Regions from separate parts of the Chryseobacterium sp. B21-037 genome, predicted to be linked through region 1. Evidence: riboswitches for the same ligand, from Rfam matches in the RefSeq annotation. Region 1 holds a riboswitch; each other region holds the start of a gene.
The links. A riboswitch is a leader RNA that binds a small molecule or an ion and turns the genes downstream of it on or off. The one in region 1 is predicted to bind cobalamin.

Region 1 (3,154 bases):
AGAACCTGATGGTCGTAAGTCTTCTGATAAGTAAAACCTATGTCATATTGATTGGTAAATTCAGGTTTAAGAAAAACATTCCCAATCATGGTATAGTACAGGTCATTGAAAGTCGGCATTCTAAAAATCCTTTTATAAAATGCTCTCACTGTTAAATTCTTAAAGGCCAGTGGCTGGTAACTCAAAAATACAGAGGGTGTCCATTCACTCTTATCCGGCGACTTTGAATTACGTTCAACATTCTCCCGAATAAAAGTGCCTAAAACACTTCCAAGAAATTTAAACCGGTTCCATTGGTAAGTGGTTGCAAAAGCAACCAATGAGGTATAACGTGTGGGAAATGAGAAAAGCTTAAGATCGGAATCCAGATTATTATACTGGAAATCAACATTAGCACTAACATCCCAGTTTGGTGTAATTGAGTAGATATTGGAAGATGATAAATATAATTCTCTCTGGATATATGTATTATCTGTTTTTAAAGCTGTTTCAGCTACATTTACCGTATCCATATACCGGGTATAGTCGTAGGCAAATTTAGCTTTGAGCTGAGTCTCAAATTTTGGAAATATTTTTTTCCTCAGGTGAGCCTGAACAAAATAATTTCTATCAAGTAATTTTTGTCCTTTCGGATCAAAACCATTATTCACAATTGCTGAGGGAATCCCACGATCTGAAATATATCCGTAGCCCCGGACATTCCAGTCTCCATTATTCAGATTTCCCTGCAGGCTGGTCTCAAATCTTTTGGCAGTAATATAAGAATCATATCTTGTTGCAATTGTATCATTGGCTATAGTACCATCGGGGCGTTTTTTCTGGTATTTGTATTTATATTGTCCGTCACTCTGTATAAATTCGGAGCTGAAACTTGCGGAAATTTTATCTGAAAGCTTTTGCTCCAATCGAAATGACGGGTTGAAAAGATCGATTGAGCTGTTTTTTATTCTAAGTACAAGATTCGTTTTTTTATTTCCGGAGAAATAAGGAGTCTTGGGTTGGAGATAAATTGAGCCGGAAGATCCAAAATCTTTTGCAGGCTGAAAGATATCACTTTTCTGTCCGTTGTATAATGAAATTTCTCCGATATCATCCAGCGAAAACTTTCCCAGATCGATAACCCCGTTTTGTGCGTTTCCCAATTGAATCCCATCATAGAAAACACCGACATGCTGGCTACCCATGCTTCGGATATTAACCGTTTTCAATCCGCCAATTCCACCGTAATCCTTGATCTGTACTCCCGAAAAATAGCGTAATGCATCGGCTACGGACTGGCTGTTCAACCTTTCCAGCTGTTCTCCTGAAAGAGTTTGAGCGGGAAGAATTTCTTTAAAATCTTTTTTATAAATGGTAACCGGAAGGATCCCTTTTTCCTTTATACTATCTCTTGACTGAGAAAAATAAAGCTGGTTAATTAGCACAAGGATTGTGATAATTATTTTTTTAGTTGTAAAAGTAAATTTCGGTTCCATTAGCTCATTGAGAATAATCTTGACACTAATGGATATAAGAAAGCAGCAATAACATTGTACAGCCATAGCTGCACAGAAGCATTGTTGTCCTTAGCTTTATTCCACGAAAGCATCAAACTTTAATCTTCTGGCAGGTCTTCTGACTTACTCCATTTTTGAAATCCTTCCCATTAAAAACAGTGGATATATACATCAAAAAATTTTGGTTTAGAGTTTACAGCAGCGGGTCTGTTCCGGATTTACACCGGATTCCCTTTTAAAAGCCTTTTACAGCTCACCAGATTCCGGCAAAGATAGAAAATTCTTCTTAGAAACAATATTATACTTAATAAAATGATTTTCAACAGAATAAAAACAAACATTCCGTTACATGAGTAACGGAATGTTCATTTGATTTTTATATCCCAAAGTTAATAAACACACTGAATCTGGATTTAGCTTCAATGTTTCCACCCGCTAGGTTTGAATAGGCCGGAAGCATCAGTTCACTACCCAGGCTCCATTTGCTATAAGAAAGTTCAAAACCTAATTTTCCATATAAAGCACTTCCGGCAGTATCCGGTAAGGCTTCATCAAATTGCTTATTCCTATCATATACTTCTCCCTGTAATCCGGCTTTCCCGGAAAAGATCATTTTTTTGTCCGCATGAAGCTGATAAAATCCGGTAGCTGCATAGTTCCATTGGTTTCCAAACTGATAATACTTCTTATTTTCACCTTTAACAGTATAATCCGTATTAACAATTACTGCAACTTTGTTCTTTTGGTATTTATAGTTCACAACCATCTGATAATCCCAGCTTCCTGTTCCCAATTGGAAACTCGGATTCACTCCCGTAATTCCTTTTTCATCAAATCTTCCTAACGGAACTTTTATTCCTAATCCTCCATTTAATTGGTGAGATGCATCTTTAGAATTGATCAGCTGATAAATACCCATTACATTCAGATCCCCCATTCCATTAATTCTGATGTCTCCCTGCATTGTTTTTTTTTCATGAAACTGAAAAGGGAGACTCCCGTAAACACTCAGCTTTTTCGTAATGGGAACTTTTCCCCATAACTGGATGGTATTGAAGTACTGATCCTGGGTGAGATCATTCACAAAAAGGTTTTCTTTGGCTTTATAATGCTGTGCAAAATATTTTATTCCTATAAATTGAGGATTAAGCAAAGACTCAAATCCTGATGATCCATTTCCTGCAGCACAGCCACAAGCATCACAATCATCATCAAAAAATTTGCTGGGGTTAAAACTATTTTCAGGAATATACAAACTGTCTCTTATGGGTTCTGCGTAGGCTATTTGGCATAAAAATAAACCCAATCCTATTAAAAAAATATTTTTCATGTTCGATTAAAATTTATTCTGAGAATTTTGGGTTGGTAACAAAATCTTTATCAGATAGAGTTTTCAGGAAAGCAATAATGGACTGCTTCTCCGCATAGTTCATCGTGAGTCCGATATGTCCGTTTTGTTTAAGCAGCGGATCAAGGTTAGGATCGTCCTCTACATTATCCGAGTAAAAATTAAGAACAGCATCCAGGGTATAGAATCTCCCGTCATGCATATAAGGAGCTGTATATTCCACATTCCTTAAGCTGGGCACCCGGAATTTCATCCAATCTACCTGATCCAATGTTACCCTATAACGCCCGGCATCCTTAAACTGACTATT
Region 2 (3,154 bases), 1.7 Mb from region 1:
TCGGCAACCACACTATATTATCCGATATATAAAGATAATACGGACTTAATGCAAGTTTAATATTACCCCATTTAAACTCATGGTCCATATCCATCTGGTAAGACCTTTCCGGTTTTAGGTTTGGATTTCCTCCGGGATTCCAATACAGATCATTGAATGTTGGAAATCTGAAATTTCTGGATACATTTACTCCAAGATTATACCATTGTACCGGACTCCATTTTCCCGAGAATGAGTAAAGCAATGGCGAACTTATATTCTCTACAAAATCCTTTTTAACACCAGCTTCAAAACGCAGATCTTTCGTCGGAAAATATCGTATTAACCCCGCTAAAGAGCCTACATTTCTACTTACATTACCAATTCCTTCAGTTTTTACACCTTGGAGATCAGGCTGATACCCCTCACCTTTGTTTACCTGGAATTCGGTGATGATGTTGACATTAAGTTCAGGTACGATGAAATAATTAAAATCATTTTTAAAGATATAATTTTTCCCTGTTGAACCACTGGTCTTCGGAGCATTGTAATTGCCAAAATATTGGAAATTTTCTTCTGTGTAAGCAGCTTTTAAGCTATTTGAAAATTTATTTTTAGTAATATCCCAGGAAAGTAAGCTTCTGGTGCTTTGTGTCTCGTATTTTGTACGGTTGCCATTCTCTACAAAAATCGGATAATTCTGTGTCGAGTCAAAAAACTGACTTTGCCATGAGATCGTCTGATGTCTCGCAATTTTATAGGAGATTCCAACATTAAAGGTACTGTTAAAGTATTTGCCGTTTCTATTAATATAGTTTTTTTCTTCGACTTTATAATCATTCTGACTGATCGAATGATTTCCTGAGACTTTAAAACTCAGCTTTTCATTGCTGTAGGAGGCCGTTCCGAAATTATTAAAAGTACCAAATGATCCACCCTCAGAATACAGGGAGGCTTTAAAACTTTTATTGAAACCCAGATTATTATTGAGATGTATACTCCCGCCGATTGCACCACTCCCGTATATTACACTTCCGCCACCGGCTTTCACTCCGATCTCATCATATCCGAAAAGAGGAATATTATTAATGTCTCCCTGACCAAGAAATATCGAATTGATATTGATTCCATTCCAAACAAAGGCTGTCTGTGGAGCAGAGGTTCCTCTGAACGAAGGCGAAGAAACTGCACCTCGTCCGTTTTCCTTGATATAAATACTGGATTGGAAACGTAAAAGTTCTGAAAGATTCGTGGAATTCTTTTCAGCATCCTGAGGAGTAATTGGAGTAACCTTATGAAAAAGTTTTACCTTGTTCATCTGGTTGTCAAAAATATAAACGGTATCGATTGCTTTCTCTTGTCCCAGACAAAGAAAATAAGCAGATAACGATAAAAGCAGTACTAAGGTTTTTTTCATACTATTTTACTTTTCCACCGAAAGCAATATATTTTTGATATTATCATTTTGGCAGGTCTCCTGACTTTCGCATTTCTATACCTTCCCGTTTTCACAGTGGTTTCTTATAGAAATTTTAATTGCGATCTACAGTTGCGGGGACAGTCTGGGATTTTCACCCAATTCCCTATTATTTCAATAGCTTGAAAACCAAAATTTTTGCAAAGATAAGTTTTTAAAAAGAAATCTCAGTCGTATCTGTTAATTTGTAATCAAAACAATGGTCTGCAGAAAAAATAACGATTCCCAGAACCTCAGAATTGAGAGTTTCACGATTACAAGAACGTCGAGTCAAAGTAAAATGGCAATAGATCTTTAATCGAATTTACCTTAACGATTTCGTCATTCATACTGGAAAAATAAAGATCAATATTTTCTTTTTGTTTTGTTTCGTATTCAATAAGACTTTGTCTGCAGGCGCCACACGGGGGAATCGGTGGTGTTTTTTCAGAAGATTCTTTAGGGCCTCCTACGATAAAAATCTTTTTGATCTTTTCCTCAGGGAAATTTGCACCTATCCAGAATAGAGCTGTTCTTTCAGCACAAAGTCCGGATGGAAAAGCTGCATTTTCCTGATTGTTACCGGAAAATATTTCTCCGTTTTCAAGTAATACGGAGCACCCGACCAAAAATTGGGAATAAGGGGCATAAGCATTTTCGCGGGCTTGTTTTGCTCTTTCGAAAAGTTTTTTTTCTATATCGTTCAGTTCAGAGCTATTTTTAAAATATTCGTAGCCGATCTGTATATCTTTTTTCATATATTTATTGGAGCCTAAAAAGGGGAGGTAAAATTAGTTCTTTTTAATCACGTGGGCAACCCGGGATTATTTCCTCTTCATTAGTAAAATTCAAAAATTAATAGACAATGTTATATACTCCGATACAATTCAGAAATATTAAACTCTCTAACCGATGGGTTATGTCACCTATGTGTATGTATTCAAGTGAAAACGGAATGGCTAATGACTTTCATTTCGTACATTACGGAAGCAGATCACAAGGTGGTACCGGACTGATAATGATTGAAGCAACGGGTGTTGAACCCCGGGGAAGGATCACTAATAAATGTATGGGAATATGGAATGACGAACAGGCTGAAAAACTTCAGCAGATTGTCAACTTTGTCCACTCCAATTCTGAGAGTAAAATCGGAATCCAGCTGGCACATGCCGGAAGAAAAGGCTCTACCTGGAATAATATTCAAATTCCAGTGGAAGAGGGGTGGGAAACCCTGGCACCTAGCCCGATTCCTTATCATCCTACAGAAAGAATTCCACACGCTCTGACGCTGGAAGAAATCAAAACTCAGGTTCAGAATTTTAAAGAAGCTGCAAGAAGAGCTGTGAAAGCAGGATTTGATATTATAGAGATCCATGGGGCACATGGATATTTAGTTCATCAGTTTTTATCTCCGCTTTCGAATATACGAACAGATGAATATGGAGGCAGCTTCGAAAACAGAATACGATTTTTAATAGAAATAGTAGATGCGGTAAACGAGGAACTGAATGATAATACTGCATTGTTTGTGAGAATCTCAGGAACAGAATATGCTGAAAATGGATGGGATATCGAAAGCAGTGTAGAGCTTGCAAAAATACTGAAGCAGCATAAGGTGGATTTAGTGGACGTTTCAAGTGGTGGGAATATTCATGGAGCAAAGATTGCTGTCTTTGACGGTTATCAGGTCCCTTTATCATCACAGGTAAAAAATAAAGC
Region 3 (3,154 bases), 2.4 Mb from region 1:
TTGTTGTTGTTGGAAATAAAGGAAGCTCCAATGCGTTCTGCTGTGCTTCTTTTCTCACATTAAAAGGACTGTTTCTCTGTGCGTCACTTTCTGTAGTTACGGTAACACGGTTTTTCACATCCTGATTGTGAATTAGTGTTGAAACTTTTCGGTTTTCAATAGCTTTTTTATTTTCAGCTAATTCCTGTAAAGTATTGTAATCCGGGTTTTCTGAAGCTAATTTTTTTAAGGTAACAATTTCATAAACTTTTTGCCTGGCGAAAGCCATCCATTGTTTGATCTCCGGAGATAGTATATTTTCATTTTTCTCCAGGTCAAGATCGAAAGGAGAATGAAGTAATGAACATGACGGTGCAATGAAAACTCTTTCAGAACCTAATGCTGCAATAGCTTTTTTGATGAAAACCAGAGACTGATTGAAATCGTTTTTCCAGATATTTCTTCCGTCTACGACTCCTAATGAGAGGATTAATGTTTCAGGAATTGCATTGATGACCTCATCCAATTGTTCCGGGGCTCTTACCAGATCAATGTGTAGTGCATCAACAGGTAGAGTAGTGGCCAATGAAAGGTTATCTTTTAACCCATCAAAATAGGTGGTCACAATAAATTTAAGGTTCGGAAACTGTTTGGCAATTTCAGCATAAATGTTCTGGTAAACTTCTTTTGCTTTCTGATCAAGGTCTAGTGCTAAAAACGGCTCATCCAGCTGAATCCATTCTGCTCCGTTGTTTTCAAGCTCTTTTAAGATCTCAACGTAAACCGGAAGCAGATTTTGTGCTAAATCCAATTTATCAAAACCTTCTTCTTTTTCTTTTCCTAATAATAAATAGGTTACCAATCCAAGGATAACAGGCTTTGTATGAATTCCTGCTTCCTTCGCTTCAATAAACTCATTAACGATTTTATGGGAGAATAATTTGAATTGCTGATCTTTTTGGAATTCTGGAACGATATAATGATAATTGGTATCAAACCATTTTGTCATTTCCATGGCTGTAATATCGTGCCCTTCTTTCTGATAACCTCTGGCCATAGCAAAGTAAAGATCTAGCTCATTTGGTGTAATATCCTGATAACGGGAAGGAATAGCTCCAACAGACAATGTCATGTCCAATACCTGATCATAAAAAGAAAAGTCATTGGATGGAATCAGATCAATTCCGGCTTCTTGTTGTAGTTCCCAGTTTTGCTTTCTGATCTTTTTTCCTGCCTCTAAAAGTTCCTGTAACGATGTTTTACCTGCCCAATATAGTTCGCAGGCTTTTTTAAGTTCTCTGTTGCTACCGATTCGCGGATAGCCAAGGATGTGTGTTTGCATTTTCTTTAAACTTTTAATTAAATTTTGGTTTTAAAAGTTCTTATAATGCTTCATAACGCAATCGGGAAATAGTTTTTAGCAATAGAGAAGATACAATATAGACGTAATTTTCCCAGTGAAGAGTAGATTGTTAGGTAACCTGAAATTAATTTTCATAAAAAACATTACGTTTAAACTCAAATAAATTCTGAGTTAAAACCCAATCCAATACGTTCAAAAGTATCATCTGTATGACCAAAAGCTTCAGACCGCGAAAGCATTGTCAATTCGGGACAGGCAGGTCTCCTGACTTGTAACAGTTTTTGTCATCCTTCCCGCTTGTGGCAGTGGATATTCAGGGACAAAAACCTCTGTTGTGTTACTTACAGTTGCGCGACAGCTCGTGATTTTCACACGATTCCCTATTAATCTACCTTAAGTAAAACCTTTTCCGTTTGATGAAGTATGTTAAAGAACAAAATAGGGTGTAAAGGTATTAATTTAAGATGTTTAATTGGCTTAAATGCAAAAATTAAGTATATTATTTTGTTTAAATTGAATTTGTAAGTTATTTATTCTGTAAATTTGGAAATATAAATCGAAAAAAGAATATTATCCTGTGGAAAGACTAGACGATAAAGACCTTCAATTGTTAAGAATCCTTCAAAAAAATGCAAAATTGACCGTTAAAGAATTGGCAAAGGAAATTAACCTTTCTCCATCTCCTGTTTTTGAGCGTGTTAAAAGGTTGGAGCAGGAGGGTTATATCAAACATTATGCGGCTGTCCTGGAAGCCGAGAAACTGAATCGTGGTTTTACAGTTTTCTGTCAGGTTAAATTAAAGATCCACGACAGGTCTGTGGGAAATGAGTTTGTACAGGAAATTACACTGATAGACGAAGTGGCGGAATGCTATAATATTTCAGGCGATTTTGATTTCCTTCTCAAAGTTCAGGTACGCGATATGAAACACTACCAGGATTTTGTATTTAATAAATTAGGTTCCGTCGACTCGATAGGAAGCACACACAGTACTTTTGTAATGGCAGAAGTGAAGAATAACCATGGAGTTACTATATAGAGCAGATCTCTTACTAGATTTTTTTTCCTCTGATCCTGCTTAATGATACAGAAGTGATACCAAGATAAGATGCAATATAATACTGAGGAACCCGGCGGAAAATCTCGGGGGATTGCTTTATAAGCTCATTATATCTTTCCTCTGCAGAATCTTTTATACGGGAAATAAAGAGCTTCTGATATTTAAGTAAGCGTTCCTGTAGATAGCTGTAATAAAGTTCCTTGCTGTCCGGATTATTTTCAATTATTTGTCTGAAATCCTCAATAGAAGTGCTATATACAGTACAGGGTTCTATCGTTTCGATATTATAAATACTTGGAGAATTATAAAACAGACTTTCCCACGACGAAATAAAGTTTCCTTCAAACAAAAATTGAAATGTAATTTCCTTACCGTCATTATTAAGCCAACCTCTGGCAACTCCTTTTTTGAGATAGTAAAATTTACGCGCCATCTTACCTTCTTCCGTTAGCAAGGTTTTGTTGGGTAATTCTTCCTGTTCGAAATTACTAAGGATTTTAGCCAAGGCGTTTTTATCTGGGGACATGCTCAAGAAGATTTTAAATATAATTACTCACTTCAATCAGGTTCTGATCAGGATCCCGGAAGTAGACGGACCTTATTTTGCCTGTTGCTCCGGTTCTGATAACAATACCCTCGATGATTTCGATGTTTTTTTCTTTAAGTTCTTTTAAAATATCATGTACATCTGTTGTGGCAATAAAGCACAGATCTGCAGAACCGGGAGTAGCATGTAGTGCCTTTGGCTCAAA
Region 4 (3,154 bases), 820 kb from region 1:
GATGGAGCATTGCAGGCACTTTACATTGCCCTGGCATCTGTGACGAATGCCGGTGACCTCATTGCTGTTGAAAGTCCGTGCGTTTTTTCTGTTTTGGAAGTAATTGCCAATCTGAAACTTAAAGTCATAGAAATTCCTGTCCGGGATAGAAATGGTTTTGATACGGCATATTTAAAAAAGATATGCGCGGATCATGATATCAGATCTCTTGTAGTTACACCTAATTTTCACAATCCTACAGGAATTCTGATGTCGGAAACTGTAAAAAAAGAACTGCTTTCCATTGCGGAAGAATATGAGTTTCCGATTATCGAAAATGATATTTACGGAGACCTTTATTTTGGCAATGAGAGACCTTCGGGGATCGGGAGTTTTGATACCGGTGGTTGGGTAATAACTTTTTCTTCTTTTTCCAAAACATTGGCTCCCGGTATTCGCCTGGGATGGATGCATTCGGGAAAATTCCATGCGGAAGCAGAGAGAACCAGGTTTGCCTTAGGAAGATCTGTTGCTCCGGTATATCAGGAACTGGTCATTAAACTGCTTGAAGACCATAGCTATGATAAACATTTGCGTTCATTTCGTAAACAGCTATATAAGCAGGCCAAAGATGTGTTAGAGATATTAAAAAGCCATTTTCCGGATGGGGCTTATTTTGAAGATCCTCAGGGTGGATACAGCATTTGGGGAAGTTTGCCTGAAGGAGTGGATATGGAGAAATTTTACGCTTATTGCGAACAGCAAAGAATATTATTTACTCCCGGAGAAATTTTTAGCCTTACCGATCAGTTCAGGTACCATTTCAGGATTATTTTTGCAGAACGTATCACATCCCATAGCCTGTTGGCTTTGCAAAATATAGGTGAGAATTTGAAACAGATATTGTGAGTGTTTTTCAGGCTTTTATCTGTTAATTCAGAATCATATTTTCATATTGAGAGCATATGCTTTTCTCAATAATCGTGTTTGTCGGATTTTTTTGCAAGTGATTTTTACATAATCAAGATCATTTTAATTATGATTTTGAAAATTGAAAATATATTTATAATGCCTATTTTCAAAGAATTACGAATTCCTAACTGTTGTTCGTAAATAATTATTTTCGTGTTTCAATAAAATACCTATATTTACCACCAAGGAGTTCATTTATACTTCTTTATCAACCGGAATTGGTTACACTTAGCTGTGAATTAAAAGGGAATCGTGTGTGAATCACGAACTGTCGCGCAACTGTAAGTAACACTCAAAAGGTTTTTATCAATCAGGGTTCACTGTTCTTTTTTTGAATGGGAAGGACGATAAAAATTGTTACAAGTCAGGAGACCTGCCTATTTCGAATTGACGATGCTTTCGCGATCTGAAGCTTATAGTCAGGTATGATACGATGTGATAACAGTGCCCGATATCTTTTTGTGTACATTATCATTTTTAAGAAATGGTTTACAGGTTTTGCTTTTCAGGGCTGTATCATTTCTACAGCTTGCTCGTATTAGTCCCTTTCCATAATTTTCTCTTTTACAAAGTATTGTGAAGTTTTATCAGCACCTTTTATATTGATTTATAAGCATTACAGGCTGATGGCAGCAATCTTTGACCGGATTGTTATTACATGAAAATGTAATGAGGCTGTTCAACCATTCATTAAGGTTTATAGGTCGTTTAATTATTTTAATCATTTAAAGAATAATCTTTCTTTAAATTGTTGGAAGAATGTGAGTTAAAATACATCAAAACGAACAATAATATTAAAGATGAGTAAAAATGTAAGTCTAGAGTCTGCCGGATTACGTTTCCGGGAGACGATGCAAAAAGAAAACCCTCTTCAGATTGTCGGGGCTATCAATGCCAATCATGCATTGCTGGCGCAGCAAGCAGGATTCAATGCTATTTATCTTTCCGGAGGAGGAGTTGCTGCAGGATCGTTGGGAATTCCGGATCTGGGAATTACGACCCTTGAGGATGTTCTGATCGATATTCAACGAATAACCAATGTATGTGATTTACCTCTATTGGTGGATGTAGATACGGGGTTTGGTCCTTCGGCATTCAACGTAGCAAGAACTGTAAAATCATTAATTAAAGCCGGAGCAGGTGCTTTGCATATTGAAGACCAGGTGGGAGCGAAACGTTGTGGGCACCGTCCAGGTAAAGAAGTGGTAAGCAAAGAGGAAATGGTAGACCGTTTGAAGGCTGCTGTTGATGCTCGGACGGATGAAAATTTTGTGATCGGGGCACGTACTGATGCTTTTGCCAATGAAGGGCTTGAAAAAACATTGGAAAGGGCTGTTGCCTATAAAGAAGCCGGAGCAGATTTCATCTTTGCGGAGGCTGTTCCTGATTTAAGCTATTATCAAAAGTTTGTAGACGCTACAGGTATTCCTGTACTGGCCAATATTACAGAATTCGGAATGATTAAAATGTATACTGCTGATGAACTGAAAGATGCGGGAGTCGGTTTGATTTTATATCCCCTTTCTGCTTTCCGGGCGGCAAATAAGGCAGCACTGAATGTTTACGAGCATATCCGGAAAGATGGAACCCAGGCTCATGTAATTGATACCATGCAGACCCGGGAAGAACTTTACAAAAGTATTGGATACCATGATTACGAACAAAAATTAGATAACCTATTTAAACAGAACAAGAATGTCAATGAATAACGAACCAACATTTAAGCCTAAGAAAAGTGTAGCGCTTTCCGGGGTTGCCGCAGGTAATACTGCACTTTGCAGTGTAGGAAAAAGTGGAAATGATCTCCATTACAGAGGTTATGACATTTTGGACCTCGCAGAAAAAGCAGAATTTGAGGAGGTAGCCTATCTTCTTATTTACGGACAGCTACCAACAGGAGCCCAGTTAAAAAACTATAAAGCCAAATTGAAATCACTGAGAGGATTACCACATTCTGTAAGAAATATCCTGAAAAGTATTCCTGCAGCTGCCCATCCGATGGATGTAATGCGCTCCATGGTTTCAGCAATTGGAAGTATTCAGCCTGAAAAAGACGATCATAATGTGGCGGGAGCAAGGGATATTGCAGACAAATTACTGGCATCATTCAGTTCCGGACTTTTGTATTGGTATCATTATACGCATAACGGAAAAGAGATTGATGTAGAAACTGATGATGATACTATTGGGGGCCATTTTCTTC

Region 2: linked by a shared signal. The riboswitch ahead of MTQ00_RS10195 (TonB-dependent receptor plug domain-containing protein) and the one ahead of MTQ00_RS17835 (TonB-dependent receptor plug domain-containing protein) in region 1 are both predicted to bind cobalamin.
Region 3: linked by a shared signal. The riboswitch ahead of metE (5-methyltetrahydropteroyltriglutamate--homocysteine S-methyltransferase) and the one ahead of MTQ00_RS17835 (TonB-dependent receptor plug domain-containing protein) in region 1 are both predicted to bind cobalamin.
Region 4: linked by a shared signal. The riboswitch ahead of prpB (methylisocitrate lyase) and the one ahead of MTQ00_RS17835 (TonB-dependent receptor plug domain-containing protein) in region 1 are both predicted to bind cobalamin.

What each region holds. Positions count from the first base shown of each region.
Region 1 is NZ_JALGCB010000001.1:3,999,770-4,002,923, reverse strand. It holds gene MTQ00_RS17835 (TonB-dependent receptor plug domain-containing protein) at 1-1,475, opposite strand, end outside; cobalamin riboswitch at 1,588-1,772, opposite strand; gene MTQ00_RS17830 (transporter) at 1,873-2,826, opposite strand; gene MTQ00_RS17825 (cytochrome-c peroxidase) at 2,840-3,154, opposite strand, start outside.
Region 2 is NZ_JALGCB010000001.1:2,334,395-2,337,548, reverse strand. It holds gene MTQ00_RS10195 (TonB-dependent receptor plug domain-containing protein) at 1-1,396, opposite strand, end outside; cobalamin riboswitch at 1,430-1,605, opposite strand; gene MTQ00_RS10190 (cytidine deaminase) at 1,711-2,193, opposite strand; gene namA (NADPH dehydrogenase NamA) at 2,301-3,154, shown strand, end outside.
Region 3 is NZ_JALGCB010000001.1:1,569,072-1,572,225, reverse strand. It holds gene metE (5-methyltetrahydropteroyltriglutamate--homocysteine S-methyltransferase) at 1-1,321, opposite strand, end outside; cobalamin riboswitch at 1,580-1,765, opposite strand; gene MTQ00_RS06905 (Lrp/AsnC family transcriptional regulator) at 1,920-2,381, shown strand; gene MTQ00_RS06900 (Crp/Fnr family transcriptional regulator) at 2,395-2,928, opposite strand; gene MTQ00_RS06895 (VOC family protein) at 2,942-3,154, opposite strand, start outside.
Region 4 is NZ_JALGCB010000001.1:4,816,693-4,819,846, forward strand. It holds gene MTQ00_RS21695 (aminotransferase-like domain-containing protein) at 1-888, shown strand, start outside; cobalamin riboswitch at 1,154-1,346, shown strand; gene prpB (methylisocitrate lyase) at 1,752-2,660, shown strand; gene prpC (bifunctional 2-methylcitrate synthase/citrate synthase) at 2,653-3,154, shown strand, end outside.